4 regions of the Rahnella sp. AN3-3W3 genome follow, and region 2 is predicted to be linked to each of the others. Evidence: predicted binding sites of a transcription regulator. Region 2 holds the regulator's gene; each other region holds the start of a gene.
What was found. Region 2 encodes Fur, which represses iron uptake genes when iron is present. Its sites were predicted from a motif close to ATAATAATGAGAACNACTATCAA; they were not measured.

Region 1: gpmA (2,3-diphosphoglycerate-dependent phosphoglycerate mutase) is a predicted target of Fur. The motif match lies at 3,979-4,001, and genes of this name have one in related genera.
Region 3: feoA (ferrous iron transporter A) is a predicted target of Fur. The motif match lies at 3,071-3,093, and genes of this name have one in related genera.
Region 4: ulaG (L-ascorbate 6-phosphate lactonase) is a predicted target of Fur. The motif match lies at 2,329-2,351, and genes of this name have one in related genera.

What each region holds. Positions count from the first base shown of each region.
Region 1 covers NZ_JYDG01000134.1:8,741-14,042, forward strand. Annotated here, with positions in the region: gene galE (UDP-glucose 4-epimerase GalE) at 1-55, shown strand, start outside; gene galT (galactose-1-phosphate uridylyltransferase) at 74-1,126, shown strand; gene galK (galactokinase) at 1,123-2,271, shown strand; gene galM (galactose-1-epimerase) at 2,265-3,311, shown strand; gene UC15_RS25035 (PsiF family protein) at 3,492-3,827, shown strand; gene gpmA (2,3-diphosphoglycerate-dependent phosphoglycerate mutase) at 4,032-4,784, shown strand; gene UC15_RS25045 (DUF1479 domain-containing protein) at 5,026-5,302, shown strand, end outside.
Region 2 covers NZ_JYDG01000013.1:241,238-246,539, reverse strand. Annotated here, with positions in the region: gene ybfE (LexA regulated protein) at 118-399, shown strand; gene UC15_RS06465 (methyl-accepting chemotaxis protein) at 475-2,157, opposite strand; gene fldA (flavodoxin FldA) at 2,566-3,093, shown strand; gene fur (ferric iron uptake transcriptional regulator) at 3,407-3,862, shown strand; gene chiQ (ChiQ/YbfN family lipoprotein) at 4,046-4,387, opposite strand; gene UC15_RS06445 (OprD family outer membrane porin) at 4,401-5,302, opposite strand, start outside.
Region 3 covers NZ_JYDG01000040.1:80,911-86,212, reverse strand. Annotated here, with positions in the region: gene UC15_RS12000 (FeoC-like transcriptional regulator) at 13-249, opposite strand; gene feoB (Fe(2+) transporter permease subunit FeoB) at 258-2,576, opposite strand; gene feoA (ferrous iron transporter A) at 2,679-2,903, opposite strand; gene UC15_RS11985 (Tex family protein) at 3,299-5,302, opposite strand, start outside.
Region 4 covers NZ_JYDG01000137.1:1,721-7,022, reverse strand. Annotated here, with positions in the region: gene ulaR (HTH-type transcriptional regulator UlaR) at 64-819, opposite strand; gene ulaG (L-ascorbate 6-phosphate lactonase) at 1,048-2,112, opposite strand; gene ulaA (PTS ascorbate transporter subunit IIC) at 2,527-3,930, shown strand; gene ulaB (PTS ascorbate transporter subunit IIB) at 3,973-4,281, shown strand; gene ulaC (PTS ascorbate transporter subunit IIA) at 4,292-4,762, shown strand; gene UC15_RS25135 (3-keto-L-gulonate-6-phosphate decarboxylase UlaD) at 4,788-5,302, shown strand, end outside.

The sequences.
Region 1 (5,302 bases), on a different contig from region 2:
GGCCAACGACACCTGGCTGTGGCAGTCGAAAAACCCGCAGGGCTACCCGGATTAAGGAGCACTAAGGAAAGTTATGACAACGTTTAACCCGATTGACCATCCGCATCGCCGCTACAATCCGCTGACCGATCAGTGGGTTTTAGTCAGCCCGCACCGCGCCAAGCGCCCGTGGCAGGGCCAGCAGGAAGCAGTTTCGCAGGAAGTGCTGCCAGCACACGATCCAGACTGTTTCCTGTGTCCGGGAAATACCCGTGTGACCGGTGATGTGAATCCGAAATACACCGGCACTTATGTGTTCACCAACGATTATGCCGCGCTGATGCCGGACACGCCGTTTGCGCCGGAAAGTGACGATCCGCTGATGCGCGTTCAGAGCGCACGCGGCACCAGCCGTGTGATTTGCTTCTCGCCGGATCACAGCAAAACTTTGCCCCAGTTGTCAGTTGAAGCACTGACGGAAATCGTCAGAACCTGGCAGGAACAGAGCGCAGATTTGGCAAAAACTTATCCGTGGGTGCAGGTTTTTGAGAATAAAGGCGCCGCAATGGGCTGTTCGAATCCGCATCCGCACGGCCAGATTTGGGCCAACAGCTTCCTGCCTAACGAAGCCGAGCGTGAAGACCGCCTGCAACGTGCCTATCTGGAAAAACAGGGCTCGCCGATGCTGGTGGATTACGTGCAGCGCGAGCTGGCAGACGGCAGCCGTACGGTGGTCGAAACCGAACACTGGCTGGCGGTAGTGCCTTACTGGGCGGCGTGGCCGTTCGAAACGATATTACTGCCGAAAGTGCATGTGAAGCGCATCACCGAGCTTTCTGATGAACAGCGCAGTGATCTGGCGCTGGCGCTGAAAAAGCTGACCAGCCGCTACGACAATCTGTTCCAGTGCTCTTTCCCGTATTCAATGGGCTGGCACGGCGCGCCGTTTACCGATGGCGACAACGAACACTGGCAGTTGCATGCGCATTTCTATCCACCGTTGCTGCGTTCAGCGACAGTGCGCAAATTCATGGTCGGCTATGAAATGCTGGCTGAAACCCAACGCGACCTGACAGCGGAACAAGCCGCAGAACGTCTGCGGGCGGTGAGTGATGTTCATTATCGTGAGGCCGGAGAAAAACAATGAAACTGAAAACCAAGACCCTGGAAATCTTTGCCGATAAATTTGGCTACCCTGCGACCATCACTATCAAGGCACCGGGCCGCGTAAATCTGATTGGCGAACATACCGACTATAACGACGGCTTCGTATTGCCGTGCGCGATCGACTACGAAACGGTGATCGCCTGCGCGCAGCGCAACGACCGCACCATCCGTGTGATCGCCGCCGATTACGACAATGACGAAGACAGCTTTTCTCTCGACGAACCGATTCTGCACACCGACGCGCACCCGTGGGCCAACTATGTGCGTGGCGTGGTCAAACATCTGATGCTGCGTAACAAAGATTTCTCCGGCGCTGACATGGTGATCAGCGGCAATGTGCCGCAGGGCGCGGGCCTGAGTTCATCGGCATCTCTGGAAGTGGCCGTCGGTCAGGCGCTGAAATCATTGTACGATTTGCCGCTGGATGGCGTGGCGCTGGCACTGAACGGTCAGGAAGCGGAGAACCAGTTTGTCGGCTGTAACTGCGGCATTATGGATCAGCTGATTTCCGCACTCGGCAAGGAAAATCATTCCCTGCTGATCGACTGCCGTTCACTGGAAACCCGTGCGGTGTCTATGCCGACAAACGCGGCGGTGGTGATCATCAACTCCAACGTGAAACGCGGTCTGGTCGACAGCGAATATAATGCCCGTCGCGAACAATGCGAAGTCGCCGCCCGGTTCTTCGGTGTAAAAGCGCTGCGTGACGTGGATCCTGCCCTGTTCTTCTCCATTCAGGATGAACTGGATCCGGTGGTTGCCCGCCGTGCGCGTCACGTGATCACTGAGAACGACCGCACACTGGCGGCAGCGGATGCACTGGCCAGCGGCGACCTGAAACGTATGGGCGAGCTGATGGCGGAATCTCACGCTTCCATGCGCGATGATTTTGAAATCACCGTTCCGCAGATCGACAAGCTGGTAGAAATCGTCAAAGAAGTGATTGGCGATAAAGGCGGCGTGCGTATGACCGGTGGCGGTTTCGGCGGCTGTATCGTAGCGCTGGTTCCGGAAGACATGGTGGAAAAAGTCCGTCATGCCGTAGAACAGCAATATCACGCCCACAGCGGCCTGAAAGAAACCTTCTACGTTTGCACCGCATCACAGGGAGCAGGCATATGTTAAAACCTGAAAACACACAGCTGGCGCCCGACGGCCAGCCGTTTGAACAGGTGACGCTACAGAATGCGGCGGGTGCCACCGCCACGTTTATGGACTGGGGCGCGACCTGGTTATCTTTCACGCTGCCGCTGGCCGACGGCACCTCTCGTGAGCTGTTGCTCGGCTGCGAGTCGCCGCCGGAGTACATGAATCAGAGCGCGTATCTGGGTGCCACCGTGGGGCGTTACGCCAACCGTATCGCACGTTCGCAGTTTGAAGTTGACGGCAAACCGCATCTGGTAGTCGCCAATCAGGGCGTTCATCAGTTGCACGGCGGGCCGGAAGGCTTCCATGCGCGTCGCTGGAAGATCCTCGGGAAAACCGCGCAAAAACTGACGTTCGAATTGTTCTCAGCCGATGGCGATCAGGGTTACCCGGGCAATATGACCGCCAAAGTGCATTATCAGCTGACTGACGATAACCGTCTGGAAATTCGTTATGAAGCGACTGTCGATAAGCTGTGCCCGGTCAATCTGACCAATCACGCCTATTTCAATCTCGACGGCGAAGGCACTGACGCGCGCCAGCATAAGCTGCAACTGTTTGCTGACCGCTTCCTGCCGGTCGACAGTGACGGCATTCCTTGCGCCGATCCGACGCCAGTTGAACATACCGGCATGGATTTCAACGCCGCAAAAACGCTGGCGAAAGATTTCCTCAAGGATCGCGATCAGCAACGGGTGAAAGGTTATGACCACGCGTATCTGCTCAACCGCTCATGCAATGCTGCTACAAATCCGGCAGCACATTTGTGGTCTGCGGATGGCAAAGTGAAAATGACCATGTTTACCTCGGCGCCAGCGGTTCAGCTTTATAGCGGCAATTTCCTCGGCGGAACACCGAACCGCAGCGGCGGCGAATATGCCAGCTATAACGGTGTGGCGCTGGAAAGTGAATTCCTGCCAGACAGCCCGAACCACGCAACCTGGCCACAGCCAAGCTGCTGGATCAAACCGGGGCAGGCATATAAATCTGCCACCACGTATCAGTTCTTCGCGCTATAACGTCCATCATCTTTAACGTTTATCAGACAGGGTCGCCCGGCCCTGTCTTCATTTATTCCGACTTCTGCAAATTTGTGACTCACGGCGCATCTGTATCAGCACTTTTTCAGCTAAAGGCATTTCCCGCATCTACTCTTAGAGAGTGTCCTGCATAAAAGGACGTTTAATAAGGAGTTCGATATGCGTTTACCCGTTGTGTTATCCCTGCTGGCAACGCTTTGCGCGGCTGGCTCCGCTCTGGCGGCTGACCCTGTGAAAGTGCCTTCTCCTGCTCAGACTGAGCAACGCCAAAAGATGACCGACTGTAATCAGCAGGCCACTACCCAGTCCCTGAAAGGTGATGACCGTAAAAAATTCATGAGTCAGTGCCTCAAGGCGGAAACCAAACCGGCGACGGCAGGCATGACGCCTCAGCAGGAAAAAATGAAAACCTGTAACGCTGACGCAGCGAAAAAAGAGCTTAAAGGCGATGCACGTAAAACCTTCATGAGTACCTGCCTGAAAAAAGCCAGCTAACTGCTGTCCTTTTGCAAAAAACGCGCTGTCCGGGAAACCGTTCGCGCGTTTTGTTTTACATCGCCGCAGCAAATTCGTTATGTTTAATACAAACGGTGTCCCGCAAAGGCTTCCTGAGGAAGTTTCAGATTGCTGTCCGGGAGGCCAAGCCCCTATAATGATAACCGTTATCATTGAAAATTCAGTTAACTGAGGAGTTTAGCTATGGCTGTAACCAAGCTGGTGCTGGTAAGACACGGTGAAAGTGAGTGGAACAAAGAAAACCGTTTTACCGGTTGGCATGATGTTGAACTGTCCGATAAGGGTCGCACTGAAGCAAAAGCTGCTGGTCAGTTGCTCAAAGACGAAGGCTTCCAATTCGACTTCGCTTATACCTCTGTGCTGAAACGTGCCATCCATACTCTGTGGAGCGTTTTGGACGAACTGAACCAGCCATGGCTGCCGGTTGAGAAATCCTGGAAACTGAACGAACGTCATTACGGCGCGTTGCAGGGTCTGGATAAAGCAGAAACCGCTCAGAAATACGGTGACGAGCAAGTTAAACAATGGCGTCGTGGCTTCGCGGTAACTCCGCCAGAACTGGATCGCGCTGATGAGCGTTTCCCTGGCCATGACCCGCGCTATGCAAAACTGACTGCGGCTGAACTGCCAACGACTGAAAGCCTGGCACTGACCATCGAACGTGTTATCCCTTACTGGACTGACGTGATCAAACCACGTATCGCCAGCGGCGAGCGCGTGATCATCGCTGCGCACGGTAACTCCCTGCGTGCACTGGTCAAATATCTCGATGACCTGAGCGAAGACGAAATTCTGGAACTGAACATCCCTACCGGTGTTCCATTAGTTTACGAATTCGACGAAAACTACAAACCAATCAAACGTTACTATCTGGGTAATGCCGACGAAATCGCAGCGAAAGCAGCGGCCGTGGCAAACCAGGGTAAAGCGAAGTAATTTCGCGTTTTCTGTGTTAAACAGAGCGATTGGAACAGGCACGCGCAAGCGTGCCTTTTTTGTTTTCTAAATCTGACACTCCCCTGCCCTTCTCCAGACTTTCCGGAAAATCCTCCCTTTTTGAAATTCGTGATCCAGCGCTGGATTTTTAAATAACAGTTTTGCTACATTTTTATCTTTCGAATGAAAGCAAAGCAACATTCGTACGAAATAATTATTTCACCAGTCTGCAGGAGGTTTTATGGATAACAGATTTACGTCAACGACATTACCTGTTGATTATAAAAAGAATATTATTGAGATGAAAAAACAACTACGCGCACAGATTGGCGATGTTGAAGGACTCTTCCGGCAGGTCTGCGAAAAAATTGAAACGGAGATAGCCGCAGCAAGGGCGGAGGAAGCGGCTAACGGCACTGCATGGCCGCAAATAAGCTGGTCAGAACTGGCAGAAGGCCGGGTATCCGATGCGCAGATTGCGCAGGTGAAACGTCGTGGATGTCTGGTGGTACGTCAGA
Region 2 (5,302 bases):
CTGAGTCGCGGGGGGTAAATTGGGTCAGGGTTTCTTAGCCCGAAATGTGTGAAACGCTCGTCAGGAATCGGCTTGCCGTTTTCCGATGTAAAAACTTCCCTGGTTGTACCGCTACCTATGGCAAAAGAACAACTGGATCGCACGACGATTGATCTGTTCGCAGATGACCGCCGTCCGGGGCGTCCAAAAACAAATCCGCTATCCCGTGATGAACAGCTCAGGATCAACAAGCGCAATCAGTTACGCCGCGATAAAGCGAGCGGTCTGCGTCGCGTGGAGCTGAAAATGAATGCCGATGCTGTTGATACGCTCAATAAGCTGGCTGAAAAACGTAACATCAGTCGTAGCGAACTGATTGAAGAGATGCTGCTGGCGCATCTTAACGGTCATGAAGGCTGATTAAAAACGGGTAACCTTTCCAGGCTACCCGTTTGTTTTTTCTTACTTATTCAACGCTAACTCTCTTCGCCCTTCTCAAAACGTTTCCCAGTTCTCAGCACTTTTCGCACTATTCGCCGAAAGCAACCCGCCCATCCCGGTATCCGGACGCAGCAACGGAGCGGAAACCGCTTTCGCTGGACGTCCCTTCACGTTGGTTACGCTATCTTTGAGTTTAAACGTGGCCACGGCGTTGTTGAGTAATGCAGCCTGTTCTTCCAGAGAAATCGCAGCCTGCGATGCCTCTTCAACCAGCGAGGCGTTCTGCTGCGTCACACTGTCCATCTGAGTGATCGCCACCGCCACCTGACCGATGCCTTTGCTTTGCTCATCAGATGCCGAAGCGATTTCCGCCATGATATCGGTGACATGCGTAATTGAGCGCACCACTTCATTCATCGTCAGACCGGCGTTTTCAACCAGTTTTGAACCGCTGTCGACGCGGGAAACCGATTCACTGATCAGGGATTCGATTTCTTTCGCCGCCTGGGCGCTGCGCTGTGCCAGATTGCGCACTTCGCTGGCGACCACCGCAAATCCACGCCCCTGTTCGCCCGCACGTGCGGCTTCAACCGCGGCGTTCAGCGCCAGAATGTTGGTCTGGAAAGCAATGCTGTTGATGACCGACGTAATTTCAGCAATTTTCTTTGAGCTGCCGGAAATGTCTTTCATGGTACTCACCACGTCCGCCACAATATTGCCTCCCTTCTGCGCCGTGCCGGAGGCTTCAATCACCAGCTGGCTGGCGTGATGTGCGTTATCGGCATTGTGTTTCACCGTCGCTGTCAGTTCTTCCATGCTGGCTGCGGTTTCTTCCAGAGCAGAAGCCTGTTCTTCGGTACGCGAAGACAAGTCATTATTGCCCGCTGAAATTTCCGATGCTCCCTGATAGATATGGTTAGTACAGTCACGGATCGTCTGCACCGTATTCACCAGACTCGCCTGCATCACATTCAGCAGCGGGATCAGTTTACCGGCGCAGTTTTTACCGAACTCTTCCATATACTGCGTCAGATCACCGCTGGCGATCACCGCGAACTGATCGCGGATTTTATCCAGCGGTTTCACCAGCGCCATCACCAGATAACGATCGGTCAGCAGCAACAGGATCAAACCAATACCAAATGCGCTCAGCTGGATCACTTTGCTCATGTAGGTCAGATGATTGGATTCATTTTGTGCGGCCTGAAAATCAACTGCAATCTGGCTGCTGACTTTTTCCATTGATGAACCAAAAGTGCGGCTCAGCGCCGGAACCGTGGTGTTGGCTAACTGGTTATAGGTGTCGATATTCTTACTGCTGGCAGCATTGAATAACGGCGTAACGCCCTGTGTCAGCAGGTTTTCCCAGCTGGTCTGCAGTTCCTGAATGGATGATTCTTCCAGGCCCGGATGGGGTACTGATTTAAAATCAGCCAGCGCCTGAGTCAGTTCATCAAGAGATTGTTTGGCGCTGTCAAAAATTTCAGGGCCTTTTGACGGGTCAGTCTGAAGCTGTGCAACCGCACGACTCAGACGCGTCACGGTACGGAAATACTGATCGTTGCCTTTGCTGATCAGCGTCATGTTGTTGACCAGTTCGGTACTGTTCCTGGTATTTTGCGTTAATGTGCCAAGTGATGTGACGGTATAAAGGGAAACACCGGCCCACATCACGCAGAAGATGCCAAGAATGGTTAATAAAGCGGCCCTGATGGTAATATTTTTTAAAAACTGCACGATATGCCTCTCTCGAAACAGGACTGTTTCTGGTCTGAGGATTGACGGGGATGCGGAGAATCAAAACAGGTAACCAGCAGGCCTACGCCCCCGGACATGTTTGAACACCTCTCCGGGCATCGATTTCTTTATTATGTTGAGATTGCTCTCGCATCATCTATCGGCGGGACATGCATAAACTTAAGGAAGGAGCCGGTTTATTTCTTCACTTTGCTTATGACCTCAGGAACCCTGTGGTTGATAAGCACACGATGGCGATAACACTTTAAAATATTGCCCGATAAACTTATTCCCCAGTTAAGAAGGCGAGCAGAAGCATATTCTCCGCCTCGCGAGTTTGGTATCATCTTCGCTATTATTGCCTGCAATGCAGGGCACTTCATTTAGAACAAGAGGTTAGATAATCTTATGGCCGTTGTAGGTATCTTCTTTGGATCCGATACAGGTAACACCGAAAACATCGCTAAAATGATCCAGAAACAATTGGGTAAAGATGTGGCTGAGGTGCATGACATTGCGAAGAGCAGCAAAGAGGATCTGGAAAAATTCGATATTTTGCTGATCGGAATTCCAACCTGGTATTACGGTGAAGCGCAGTGTGACTGGGATGACTTTTTCCCGTCGCTCGAAGAGATAGATTTCGAAGGTAAGCTGGTTGCCCTGTTTGGCTGCGGCGATCAGGAAGACTATGCCGAGTATTTCTGCGATGCACTGGGTACCGTGCGCGATATCATTGAGCCACGCGGCGCAGTGATTGTCGGACACTGGCCAACTGAAGGTTACCACTTTGAAGCATCCAAAGGCCTGGCAGATGATAAGCACTTCATCGGACTGGCAATTGACGAAGACCGTCAGCCGGAACTGACCGCTGAACGTGTTGATGCGTGGGTGAAACAGATCACAGAAGAACTCAGCCTTTCAGAAATTATCGGCTAAAACCCTGTTGGCCCTGAGGATTTATTCTACAATTGAAGGGCCAAACTATTACTGAAATTAACAATTTAACCGCTACAAAATTGTAACTTTCGGTCGTATCAAGGTACACTGAGTTCATCTGTTTTTTCTATCGATCAAGTCGTTGCATTATTAATGTGACAGGCAATTTGTGATCTTTATTAACAGGCTGTCGTTTACGAGAATGGGCACACTTCCCTTAAACGAAGAACAGTAAACGAACAATTTTGTGCCGCCGATGCCACAGGCTGCATGCCTCAACTTGATTAGCACATAGTAACAGGACTGAATCCGCATGACTGACAACAACACCGCACTGAAGAAAGCCGGCTTAAAAGTCACGCTTCCGCGCCTCAAAATCCTGGAAGTGCTGCAAGCGCCGGAAGGTCATCACGTTAGTGCGGAAGATCTGTACAAGCAACTGATTGATATGGGCGAAGAAATTGGTCTGGCCACGGTTTACCGTGTTCTGAACCAGTTTGATGATGCTGGTATCGTCACCCGTCATAACTTCGAAGGCGGCAAGTCCGTATTCGAACTGACTCAGCAACATCACCACGATCACCTGATCTGCCTGGATTGCGGTCGTGTGATTGAATTCCGTGACGAATATATTGAAGGTCGTCAGCGTGAGATTGCTAAAAAACATGGCATTAAACTGACCAACCACAGTCTGTACCTGTACGGTCACTGTGAAGCAGGCGACTGCCGTGAAGACGAATCTTTGCACAATGACAAACCTGCGCATTAATTTGCACAGCTTCGATTGTCGCAAATACTCTAAATAAACTAACCGCTGGAAAGCGGTTTTTTTATGTCTGCGTTTCACCCCGAACACAGACGCCGCTTACCGACGTAAAAAACCCCGGCAAGCCGGGGTTTCGCTTTTGATAATGATGATTTTGCCAGCTAAGGCTTTTACAAAAATCTGCTATTAGTTCGCCATTGCAGGCGCGTTATTGGATGTGATTTCCTGCCAGATTTTACCGCAATCCGCCGCATATGCCTGACCATCACCGGTTTTGCGCGCCGTCAGACAGCGCTGGTAATCCAGCACGCGTACTGTTTCCTGTTCCGCAAATTTCTGGTGTTCTTTTTCCTGTTTCAGCTTGTTCAGCAACACCTGACAGGACGCCAGTTTGTCCGGATTACCTTCTGAAGAATTAATACACGCGCGGTAGTCTTCACGCGTTTGCGAAATCTGAGCCTGATCGGCCGTTGGCGCACAGCCTGCCAACAGAACAACAGATACTGCCATCATCAGTAATTTATTCATCGACATAACGACCTCAGAAAATAGTGAATGGAGCAATAACGATGAATTTCACGTCTTTTTCATCCTGGAATATGTTGCCGTAACCCCCGCCCCAGCTCGGAATATCCGAGTGGTTGTCGTACTGGGTGTAATGCAGTTTGAACAGTGTCCCCTTCGCGCGGCCTTCCTGAATGGTGTAAAGCGCATCCAGGCTCCAGGCGCTCTCTTTCAGACGCTGGCTCTGGTCATAAGCGGCGTTGGTACTCGGTTTGGCGTCCCACGCGTAAACGTAAGAACCCCCGACGGCAAAGCCCGGCAGATCCCATTTCGCCAGATCGTAAAGTACGCCGGCGTACACCGCTTTCTCGCCGTTGGCGTTGAAGTCCGAACGGTTATCCCACCACACGTCAAGACGACCGTTGGAGGAGGAATACGTCGGGGTCATACGTTGCAGGAAGTAGCCCTGATTACCTTCCGCTTTGACCATCGTACCTTCCAGCCGCCAGTTAAACTGACCGGTGGTGTAACCGAAAGTCAGCGCCTGCAACCAGGCCATCCCGTCATACAAGCTGTTCGGATCGTTCTTATTGCTGATGCGATCTTCCGCACCGTAGAACTGGTAGCTGGTGGTCAGCGGATTGCCCATCAGATCGATTTTGTAAGACGCTTTGGCAAAATACTGATCGACGTAACTTTTAGCCTGACCAAAAGCGCCTTCCAGCACGAAGTCATTTTTGAAGTCGTATTTCGCTCCAAGAGAGTGGATGTACGAAACGCCCGTTTTCTTATCGTTCTGGCGGAAATCATCCATTTCCAGATGCCACGGAGATTTATATTCGTCCGCCCACATGTAGGAGAAACTCAACTCTCCCGGATCACCGAAGTCATGCTTGTAGCCCGCTTCCGCACCGCGGTAAGTTCCCGGCATGAAGCTCC
Region 3 (5,302 bases), on a different contig from region 2:
GAAAAGCCGGGTTCAGGGGATCAGGGTGTAAGACACTGTCAGGCACTTTTTGCCGTCAGCGCAACTTTTACAGCTGCCGCTCAGACAGCTGTCATCCGCTTCCACCGTTTCTGCTTTTCGCATCGCCACCAGCCGTTCGAGCATGGCCTGCACCAGCGGCTGCGGAGCCTTAAGCTGCTGGCTGAGCTGGCGGGCATCTGCCCGGCCAGCCAGTGCGAGAGAGTCGCGAACCTGAATCAGCGTAGTCATGTTATCTCCTAGTGGCAGTCGCTGCCGGTAGCCGGTTCGCAACAGGCCGCGATATTACGCGGCTGCAAATGGAGGCTGACCCGACTGCGTGCCTTGCGCAGGCAGGTGAGGACGATAGCGTTGAACAGTAACACGATGAAGATGACGCCCGCACTGTAGGCCGGATGGTTGCTGAAAGTGGCCACCTGATAGAACAGGGTCGCCAGCGAGTAGGCGACGTTCAGCCCCCAGAAAATGGAGAACGTCATCCAGCTGCGGCTGGTTTCACGGGCAATCGCCCCCATCACCGAGACGCAAGGCACGTAAAGCAGCACGAAAATCAGGTAACTGTAAGCCGAAATGGCGGTACCGAATTTGGTGCTCATGACGCCCATGGAGCTGACGCCCATTTCGCCGTCACCTTTGCTGGCTTCGATCGGGTTCGACAGTACGCTGATGCTGAAGGTGTCTTTCAGCCCCTGCCAGGTTTCCTGCACTGCGCCGCCCAGTTCATCGAACAGGTTGAAGCTGGCAGCGTCGAACTCCTCATTGTGGATATGTTCGGCGGTGTACAGCGTGTTCAGCGTACCGACCACCACTTCTTTCGCCATCGCGCCGGTGACCAGACCCACGGTCGCCTGCCAGTTGTCAGAATGTACGCCCATCGGCGCCAGCACCGGTGTCAGTACTTTACTGACCGAGGCCAGTGCAGAATCATTGATGTTATCCACCGCCTGACCGCTGAACGAGAAGCTGTTCAGTGCGCCGATAAAAATACTCGCAATCACGATCACTTTACCGGCGCGCAGCACGAACCCTTTCAGACGCTGCCAGGTTTGCAGCAGCAGACTTTTCAGGTGCGGAACGTGATACACCGGCAGTTCCATCACAAACGGTGAGGCTTCACCGCGCATAATCGTGTATTTCAGCAGCAGGCCGGTCAGGATAGCGACCACAATACCGAGCAGATACAACGAGAACACGATGGATGCACCGCTTTGCCCGAAGAATGCCGCAGAAAACACCGCGAAAATTGCCAGACGTGCGCCGCAGGACATAAACGGCGCCATCATCACGGTGATCAGGCGTTCACGCGGGGCATCCAGCGTACGGGCACCCATAATGGACGGCACGTTACAGCCAAAGCCAACAATCAGCGGCACAAATGATTTACCCGGCAGCCCCAGTGATTGCATCAGCCTGTCCATCACGAACGCGGCGCGGGCCATATAACCGGAATCTTCAAGGAAGGAAAGGAACAGATACATCATGCCGATTTGCGGCACCAGCGGCAGAACCGTATTGATACCGCCGCCCACGCCCTGTGCCAGGAAAATGGTCAGCCACTGCGGGAAGTGCAGGGTGAAGCCTACCCATTGCATACCCTGAATGAAAATTGCTGCCGAGCCGATATCGAAAATCGGTTGCAGCGCGCCGCCGATGTTAATCGCCAGCACGAACATCAGATACATCACCAGCAGGAAGATCGGCACGCCGAGGAAACGGTTGAGGATCACGCGGTCCAGCACCTGCGTCAGCTTGTTGGGCGCGGTGAGGTGCGAGTTACTGACGTCCGCGCAAAGTGACGCAATGCTCTGATAGCGCGCATCCGCAATCAGCAGCGCCGGATCTTCCAGCTTTTGCTCTACCAGACGGGCTTTCACCTGCGGCAGTAAAGCCTGCGCGTTACCTGCGTGCGTCTGGCTGTAAATATCCCCTTCGAGGATTTGCAGCGCCAGCCAGCGACGCTGTTGCAGCGTCATATCTTGCGGCATTTCAGAGGCCAGCACTTCCACTTCCTGTTGCAGCACCGGATGGTATTTCACACGTTCCAGCGCGGCCACTTGTGGCAATTCATCGATGGCCGCTTTCAGTTCTTTGATCCCGCTGGCACGGGTAGAAATCAGGGCAACAACAGGGCAGCCCAGGCGTGCAGACAGCGCCGGGATATCAATATTGATGTTCTGAATTTTGGCGATGTCGAGCATGTTCAGCGCGACAATGCAGGGCACGCCGAGCTCAAGCAGTTGCAGTGTCAGGTATAAGTTGCGCTCAAGGTTTGAGGCATCCACGACGTTAATCATCAGATCTGCGTCGCCGCTCAGAATGTAATGACAGGCAATTTGCTCATCGAGCGAGGTTTGCTCGGAGATGGTGGTCAGTGAATAGGTGCCGGGCAAATCGACCAGCGTAATCTGGTGATCTGCGGTAGCGAACTGGCCTTCTTTACGTTCGACGGTGACGCCAGCCCAGTTACCAACGCGTTGTCGCGAACCTGTTAACTGGTTGAAGAGGGTCGTTTTACCTGAGTTGGGATTACCAATCAGGCCAATAGTCAGTGCTTTCATACGTTCAGATCTACGTGTGAGAAAGGAAAAAACGCGGAAGACTCAACAGAGCCGCGCTAAACAATCTTTCAGAAACCAACTTTCAGAAATCCATCAGAAAGATCAGGCCAGAAGCTCAAGCTTGAGCAGGTCGAGGTCTTTTTTGCGCACGACCAGACTGGTGCGGCGGGTTTCTATCTGCACCGGATCGCCCATCGGTGCCACGCGGATGATGTTGAAGAATGATCCCGGAAGCATGCCGAGAGACAGCAGTTTCTGGCGATAGGCCGGGCTGATTTCATGAGAAAAGCCGGTGATTTTATAAGCACATTTTGATTGAAGTTGCATAGTTCCTCGCGAAGCGTTCAGGCATTTTGGGGGCAGCGTCACAAAGGTGACGCCGCGCTTCCGTGCCCGGTGATTTCACTGCTCGTGAAATATTGCTCAGAAATTGTCCCTGGTGCGAAATTGCCAGCCTGAGGCCGACGGCGTATTGAATACGCAAAGAAGTACAAACGAGAATAGTTATCATAATTAGTACGCGTGTGGAGACAAAATAAAAGAGGGGGGCCTCTTCACGGGAATCTCCACCGCGTCGCTATCCTAAGCCTGCAACAGTGAGGATTTATTGATTTACCTCAGTGATTGATTCAATAGGAGAGACTTTAAAAAGTGTCGAAAAAAGACACATAAAAAAAGCCGCTGAATATCAGCGGCTTCCGTTTTGCAGGAAAAGCGAGAATTTAACGTTTTTTGCCGAGAGCGGCAGCCAGAGCATCGGCCATCGCATTATTGCCCGCCGGTGCGGCATTGCGGCCCGCAGGTTTGTTTGGCGTATGGCGTTTCTGATTGTCACGCGAATCTGACGCTGGCGCGGAAGAACGGCGTGCCGGTGTTTCGCCCGGTTGCTCATCCAGACGCATAGTCAGCGCGATACGTTTACGTTGCAGATCGACTTCCATCACTTTGACTTTGACGATATCGCCGGCTTTCACCACGGTATGCGGATCTTCAACGAATTTATTCGCCAGTGATGAGATGTGAACCAGACCATCCTGATGTACGCCGATATCCACGAATGCCCCGAAGTTGGTGACGTTGGTGACAGAACCTTCAAGGATCATGCCCGGCATCAGGTCGTTCATGGTTTCCACGCCGTCAGCAAAAGTCGCGGTTTTAAACTCAGGACGTGGATCGTGCCCCGGCTTTTCCAGCTCCTTGATGATGTCAGTAACAGTCGGTACGCCAAACTGTTCGTCAGTGAATTCACTGGCTTTCAGGCCGCGCAGCACATTCGAATCGCCCATCAGTTCTTTCAGCGCCAGTTGCGTCGCCGCCAGAATGCGTTCGACCACCGGATAGGTTTCCGGGTGAACCGTTGAGGCATCAAGCGGGTTGTCGCCGTGATTGATACGCAGGAAGCCCGCGCATTGCTCGAAGGCTTTTGGCCCCAGACGGCTGACTTTCAGCAGCTGTTCGCGGTTACGGAACTGACCGTTTTCGTCCCGCCAGTTAACGATATTCTGCGCCATCATGCGGGTCAGACCGGCCACGCGGGTCAGCAGCGGAACGGACGCGGTATTCAGATCCACACCCACGGCGTTCACGCAGTCTTCGACGACGGTATCGAGTTTTTTCGCCAGCTGAGACTGGCTGACGTCATGCTGATACTGGCCGACTCCGATGGATTTCGGGTCGATTTTCACCAGTTCTGCCAGCGGATCTTGCAGACGACGCGCAATGGAAACGGCACCACGAATCGAAACATCAAGATCCGGGAATTCCAGCGCCGCCAGTTCTGAAGCGGAATACACCGACGCACCGGCTTCACTGACGATCACTTTCTGCGCTTTGACCGCCGGGAACTGTTTTTGCAGCTCGAGGAAGAAACGCTCGGTTTCGCGGGAAGCGGTACCGTTACCGATAGCGACCAGTTCGACATTATGTTTGATGCACAGCGCGGCAACCTGTTGTGCGGCTTTTGCAGCCTGGCCGGTGTGGGGATAAACGGTATCGATATCCACCAGTTTGCCGGTGTTATCCACAACGGCGACTTTAACACCGGTACGTAAACCCGGATCCAGACCCATGGTTGCGCGCATACCCGCTGGCGCAGCCATCAGTAAATCATGCATGTTGCGGGCGAAAACGTTAATCGCTTCATCTTCAGCGCGTTCGCGCACGGTGCCCATCAGCTCGGTTTCAAGGTGCAGCAGCACTTTGATGCGCCATGTCCAGTTGACCACGGCACGGCGCCAGACGTCGGCTGGCGCGTTGTTCAGGCGCAGACCCAGATGGTCGATGATAATTTGTTCGGCATAACTTTCTTTCGGCGGCTCGTCATGCTGCGGATCGGCATTCAGCGCCAGCTGCAGGATACCTTCGTTGCGGCCACGGAACATCGCCAGCGCACGGTGAGAAGGCACCTGAGAAATCGGTTCATGGTGATCGAAGTAGTCGCGGAATTTCGCGCCTTCCTGCTCTTTACCCTCGACCATGCGGGAAGTCAGATGGGCGTTTTTCCACAGGTAATCACGGACTTTCGCCAGCAGCGACGCGTCTTCAGCGAAACGCTCCATCAGAATGTAGCGTGCCCCATCCAGCGCTGCTTTGGTGTCGGCGACGCCTTTATCCGCATCAATAAACTTCGCGGCGGCGGTTTCAGGTTCGTTTTGCGGATCGTTCCACAACAACTCTGCCAGCGGTTCCAGCCCCGCTTCGATAGCGATTTGCCCGCGCGTGCGGCG
Region 4 (5,302 bases), on a different contig from region 2:
GTTATGCCGCTATTCTACCCAATAATTGCGCGACTAAGACCAGACGAAAAGCAGGGTTAAGCATTAAACGAGCATCACCTGCACACCTTTCTGGCGTAATTGTTCGATGATTTCACTGTTGGCTTCTTTGCCGGTGATGAGCACATCGATTTGCTCGGTGCGGCTGAACAGCATACCTGCACGTTGGCCGATTTTGCTGCTGTCGACCAGTGCCGCCAGTTTTCCGACATAATTCAGCATCTTCTGCTCGGCCATCGCCGTCAGCATGTCGGTTTTATACAGGCCGTCAGTGGTCAGTCCTGCGCCGCTGGTGAACATCCAGTGCCCGGCATACAGGCTGGCGTCGCCGTCCTGTGGCGCTAAGGTAATTGACTGACTTTTATTGTACTGACCGCCCATGATCACCACGCTGTCGTGTTCCTGCTCGATCAGATAATTGGCCAGCGGCAGATAATTGGTGATGACCTGAATATCTTTTCCGCACATTTCGCGCCCCAGTAAAAACGCCGTCGACCCGCAGTTAATCACCACACTTTCACCCGGCTGGCACAGTCCGGCAGCCGCTTTGGCGATGCGCATTTTCTCATTGAGATTGTGCGTCTGATGGATGTTCAGCGGCGTCCAGTTCTGACGCGGCTGATTCACGGCTTCCGCACCGTTACGCACTTTACGCAGTTTGCCCAGTTCGTTGAGCTTGGTGATGTCACGACGCGCCGTAGCGGGTGAAATATCAAACTGATCAATCACATCAGCGACGGAAATCTGCCCCTGACGTTGCAGCAGATCGAGAATAGCATTGTGGCGTTGTGGCTCAGTCATGGTGGCTCCGGGCAAAATCGTTAAATGATTATTCCATGATTATAAACGAGCAGTAATGCGAAATGCATTGTTTATGAAGGCGCAAATTAATCGACCTCAATCAATACCCTAAATAATTCGAGTTGCAGCAAGGCGACAATCTCAGGAAGCCCCGGGAGCTTAGTTAACTAAGTGACCGGGGGGAGTGAGCGCAGTCAACGCATCTGCAACTTGAAGTATGACGGGTATTTATAAGAAGGATTTAAACGGCAGGTCGGTTTCTGTCGTAAAGCAGTCGTCAAAGCCACGCGGATAATGATATTCGAAATTATCCTTATCATCCGGATAGGTGAATTTGCCGCCAACCTGCCAGATAAACGGTTTGAAGCCGTATTTCAGGCGATCTTTTTTCATCTCCCACAGCACCCGGATTTCCTGCGGATCGGCCTGGAAATTCGACCAGATATCGTGATGGAACGGAATAACGACTTTGGTGTTCAGTGATTCCGCCATGCGCAGCATATCCACGCTGGTCATTTTGTCGGTCACGCCGCGCGGGTTCTCGCCATAAGAGCCGAGCGCCACGTCAATCTGATACTCGTTGCCGTGTTTGGCGTAATAGTTGGAATAGTGTGAATCGCCGCTGTGATACAGGTTTCCGCCCGGCGTTTTGAACAGATAATTCACCGCACGCTGATCCATCATATCCGGCAATACGCCGGCGGCTTTCTGATCCGCGGGCAGGGTAATCAGCACCGTGCGGTCGAAGGAATCCAGTGCGTGAATTTCCACGTCTTTGATCCGTACCACTTTGCCCGGTGTCATCACGATACAGCGGCTGGCAGGCACGCCCCAGCTCATCCACAAATCCACGCAGGTTTGCGGGCCGATGAACGGGACTTCAGAAGAACAGTTTTGCATTACAGCGGCGGCCACGTTCACATCGATATGATCGTTATGATCGTGAGTGGACAACACCGCGTCGATCTCCCTGATCGCAAAGGGATCGAGAACGAACGGCGTGGTGCGCAGATTCGGCTGGAGCTTCTTCACACCGGCCATGCGCTGCATCTGGTGGCCGGTTTTCATCAGCGGACTGCTGTGATTCTGCTTGCCCACGCCGCACCATAAATCGACGCAGATATTGGCGCCGCCCTCAGACTTCAGCCAGATCCCCGTACAGCCCAGCCACCACATGGCGAAGGTGCCCGGCGCGACTTTTTCCTGCTCGATTTCTTCGTTTAACCAGGTGCCCCATTCCGGAAAAGTGCTGAGGATCCAGGACTCGCGGCTGATCGTTTCTACTTTGCTCATGGTATTCCCTCATCTGAGTTGGCTTTGAAATAGAGTCACAATAAATCATTTAATGATTATATGTGATTTGTTTGTGAGAAAGTTATCATCGAAAACTCATCATGACAATGGTTTTCAGGATGTGTTTCTCAGCGGGAATAGCGACGGGATTGGATGAAGATGTAAGGATTTAGCGAGATATCCGTTATTTTCAAAATGATTATAGTATTGAAATAAATAGTAAATATAAGAATTTTCATTGCGGTGGCAATGACACGTCATGACGATATCTTGCGAGACTGCTCACAAATAATCATTATGAATCTTTATCTGATTCGATGTGAGCATTAGAGTGCATCTGTCCCTCACTGTTTAGCGCGGAGTTTGCTATACAAACGTGCTGAAGAGATCAAACAAGGTCAGACGGAGAGTCTTATGGAATTCCTCTACACCATCTTCACCGTATTTTTTAATCAGGTTATGACCAACGCGCCGTTGCTGTTGGGGCTTGTGACCATGCTCGGTTACATCCTGCTCAGGAAGAGCGCGACGGTGATCATCAAGGGCACCATCAAAACCATTATCGGCTTTATGTTACTGCAGGCAGGATCCGGCATTCTGACCGGTACCTTTAAACCGGTGGTGGCAAAACTTTCAGAAGTGTATGGCATTAACGGCGCAATATCAGACACCTATGCGTCGATGATGGCCACGGTTGAGCGCATGGGCGAGGCCTACAGCTGGGTCGGATATGCGGTGCTGATCGCGCTGGCGCTGAATATTCTGATGGTGGTGTTCCGCCGCATTACCGGCATTCGCACCATCATGCTGACCGGCCACATTATGTTTCAGCAGGCGGGGCTGATTGCGGTGTTCTTCTTCATCATGGGATACCCGATGTGGACGACCATCTGGTCAACCGCAATTCTGGTGTCGCTGTACTGGGGCATCACCTCGAACATGATGTACAAACCGACGCAGGCCGTGACCGAAAACAGCGGCTTCTCGATTGGTCATCAGCAGCAATTTGCCTCGTGGATTGCCTGTAAGGTCGCGCCCTATCTCGGTAAAAAAGAAGACAGCGTTGAAAACCTTAAATTGCCGGGCTGGCTGAATATCTTCCACGACAATATCGTCTCTACGGCCATCGTGATGACCGTATTCTTCGGCATTATTCTGTGCTCCTTTGGCCTCGATACCCTGCAACAGATGGCCGGAAAAACTCACTGGACGATTTACATCCTGCAAACCGGTCTGATGTTTGCGGTGGCGATTTTCATCATCATTCAGGGCGTGCGCATGTTCGTCGCTGAGTTGACGGAAGCCTTTAACGGCATCTCCCAGCGCTTAATTCCCGGTGCCGTTCTGGCCATCGACTGCGCGGCTATCTACAGCTTTGCGCCGAACGCCGTGGTCTGGGGCTTTATGTGGGGCACCATCGGCCAGCTGATTGCCGTCGCCATTCTGTTTGGCATGGGCTCTTCCATCATGATCATTCCCGGCTTCATCCCGATGTTCTTCTCAAACGCCACCATCGGCGTGTTTGCCAACCACTTCGGTGGCTGGCGCGCGGCGCTAAAAATCTGTCTGGTGATGGGGATGATCGAAATCTTCGGCTGCGTCTGGGCCATCAAACTCACCGGTCTGAGCGCCTGGATGGGCATGGCCGACTGGTCAATTCTGGCCCCACCAATGATGCAAGGCTTCTTCAGCCTCGGCATGGCCTTTATGGGGATCATTGCGGTCATCGCCTTGCTTTACATGTTCTTCGCCGGTCGCACCTTGCGCGCTGAAGAAGATGCTGAAAAACAAACGCTTAATCAGTCCGTTTCTCACTAATGACTTCTCATAAATGATTTATCAGCAAACAAAGAGGTTCTCATGACAGTACGAATTCTGGCGGTATGCGGTTGCGGGCAGGGCAGTTCGATGATCATGAAGATGAAAATCGGCCAGTTCCTGACCCAGGAAGGCGTGGATCACACCATGAACAGCTGCGCGGTGGGGGAATACAAATCTGAGCTGAGCGGCGCCGACATTATTGTCGCCTCCACACACGTGGCGGATGAAATCACCGTCAGTGGCAACAAATACGTGGTCGGCGTGCGCAACATGCTGTCGGCAGCAGACTTCGGTCCGAAAGTGATGGAAGTGATTAACGCGCACTTTTCCGCTGACCTGAAAAAGTAAGGAGCGATGTATGAAACTGCGAGATTCGCTGGCTGAAAACAACTCGATTCGCCTTAACGCAGAAGCAGAAACCTGGCAGGACGCCGTGAAAATTGGCGTCGATATGCTGGTGGAAGCCGGTGTGGTCGAGCCGCGTTATTACCAGGCGATTCTGGATGGCGTGAAACAGTTCGGGCCGTATTTCGTGATTGCGCCGGGTCTGGCGATGCCGCATGGCCGCCCGGAAGAAGGGGTTCTCAAAACCGGTTTTGCGCTGGTGACACTGAAAACGCCGCTGGTGTTCAATCATGATGATAACGATCCGGTGGATATCCTCATTACGCTGGCGGCGGTGGATGCCAATGCACATCAGGAAGTGGGCATCATGCAGGTGGTGAACCTGTTTGATGATGAAGCCAATTTTGACCGCCTGCGCGCCTGCACCACCGCGCAACAGGTGCTGGATTTGATCGACCTGACCTCCGCCACGGCGGTTCCCTAATTCATTATCAGAGAAGGAATTCACTATGACTCATTCATTACCGATGTTGCAGGTGGCGCTGGATAACCAGTCGATGGACGACGCCTACAAAACCACGCGCCTGATCGCCAGTGAAGTCGACATTATCGAAGTCGGCACCATTTTGTGTGTCGCAGAAGGTGTGCGCGCGGTGCGTGACCTGAAAGCGCTGTATCCGGAAAAAATCGTGCTGGCCGATGCCAAAATCGCTGACGCCGGAAAAATACTCTCGCGCATGTGTTTTGAAGCCAATGCCGACTGGGTAACGGTGATTTGCTGCGCCGACATCAACACCACCAAAGGCGCGCTGGAAGTGGCGAAGGAATTCAACGGTGATGTGCAGATTGAACTGACCGGCTACTGGACGTGGGAACAGGCGCAGGAATGGCATGACGCCGGTATCCAGCAGGTGGTTTATCACCGCAGCCGTGACGCACAGGCCGCCGGTGTGGCATGGAGCGATGCCGATATCACCGCAATCAAACGCCTTTCCGGCATGGGCTTTAAAGTGACGATCACAGG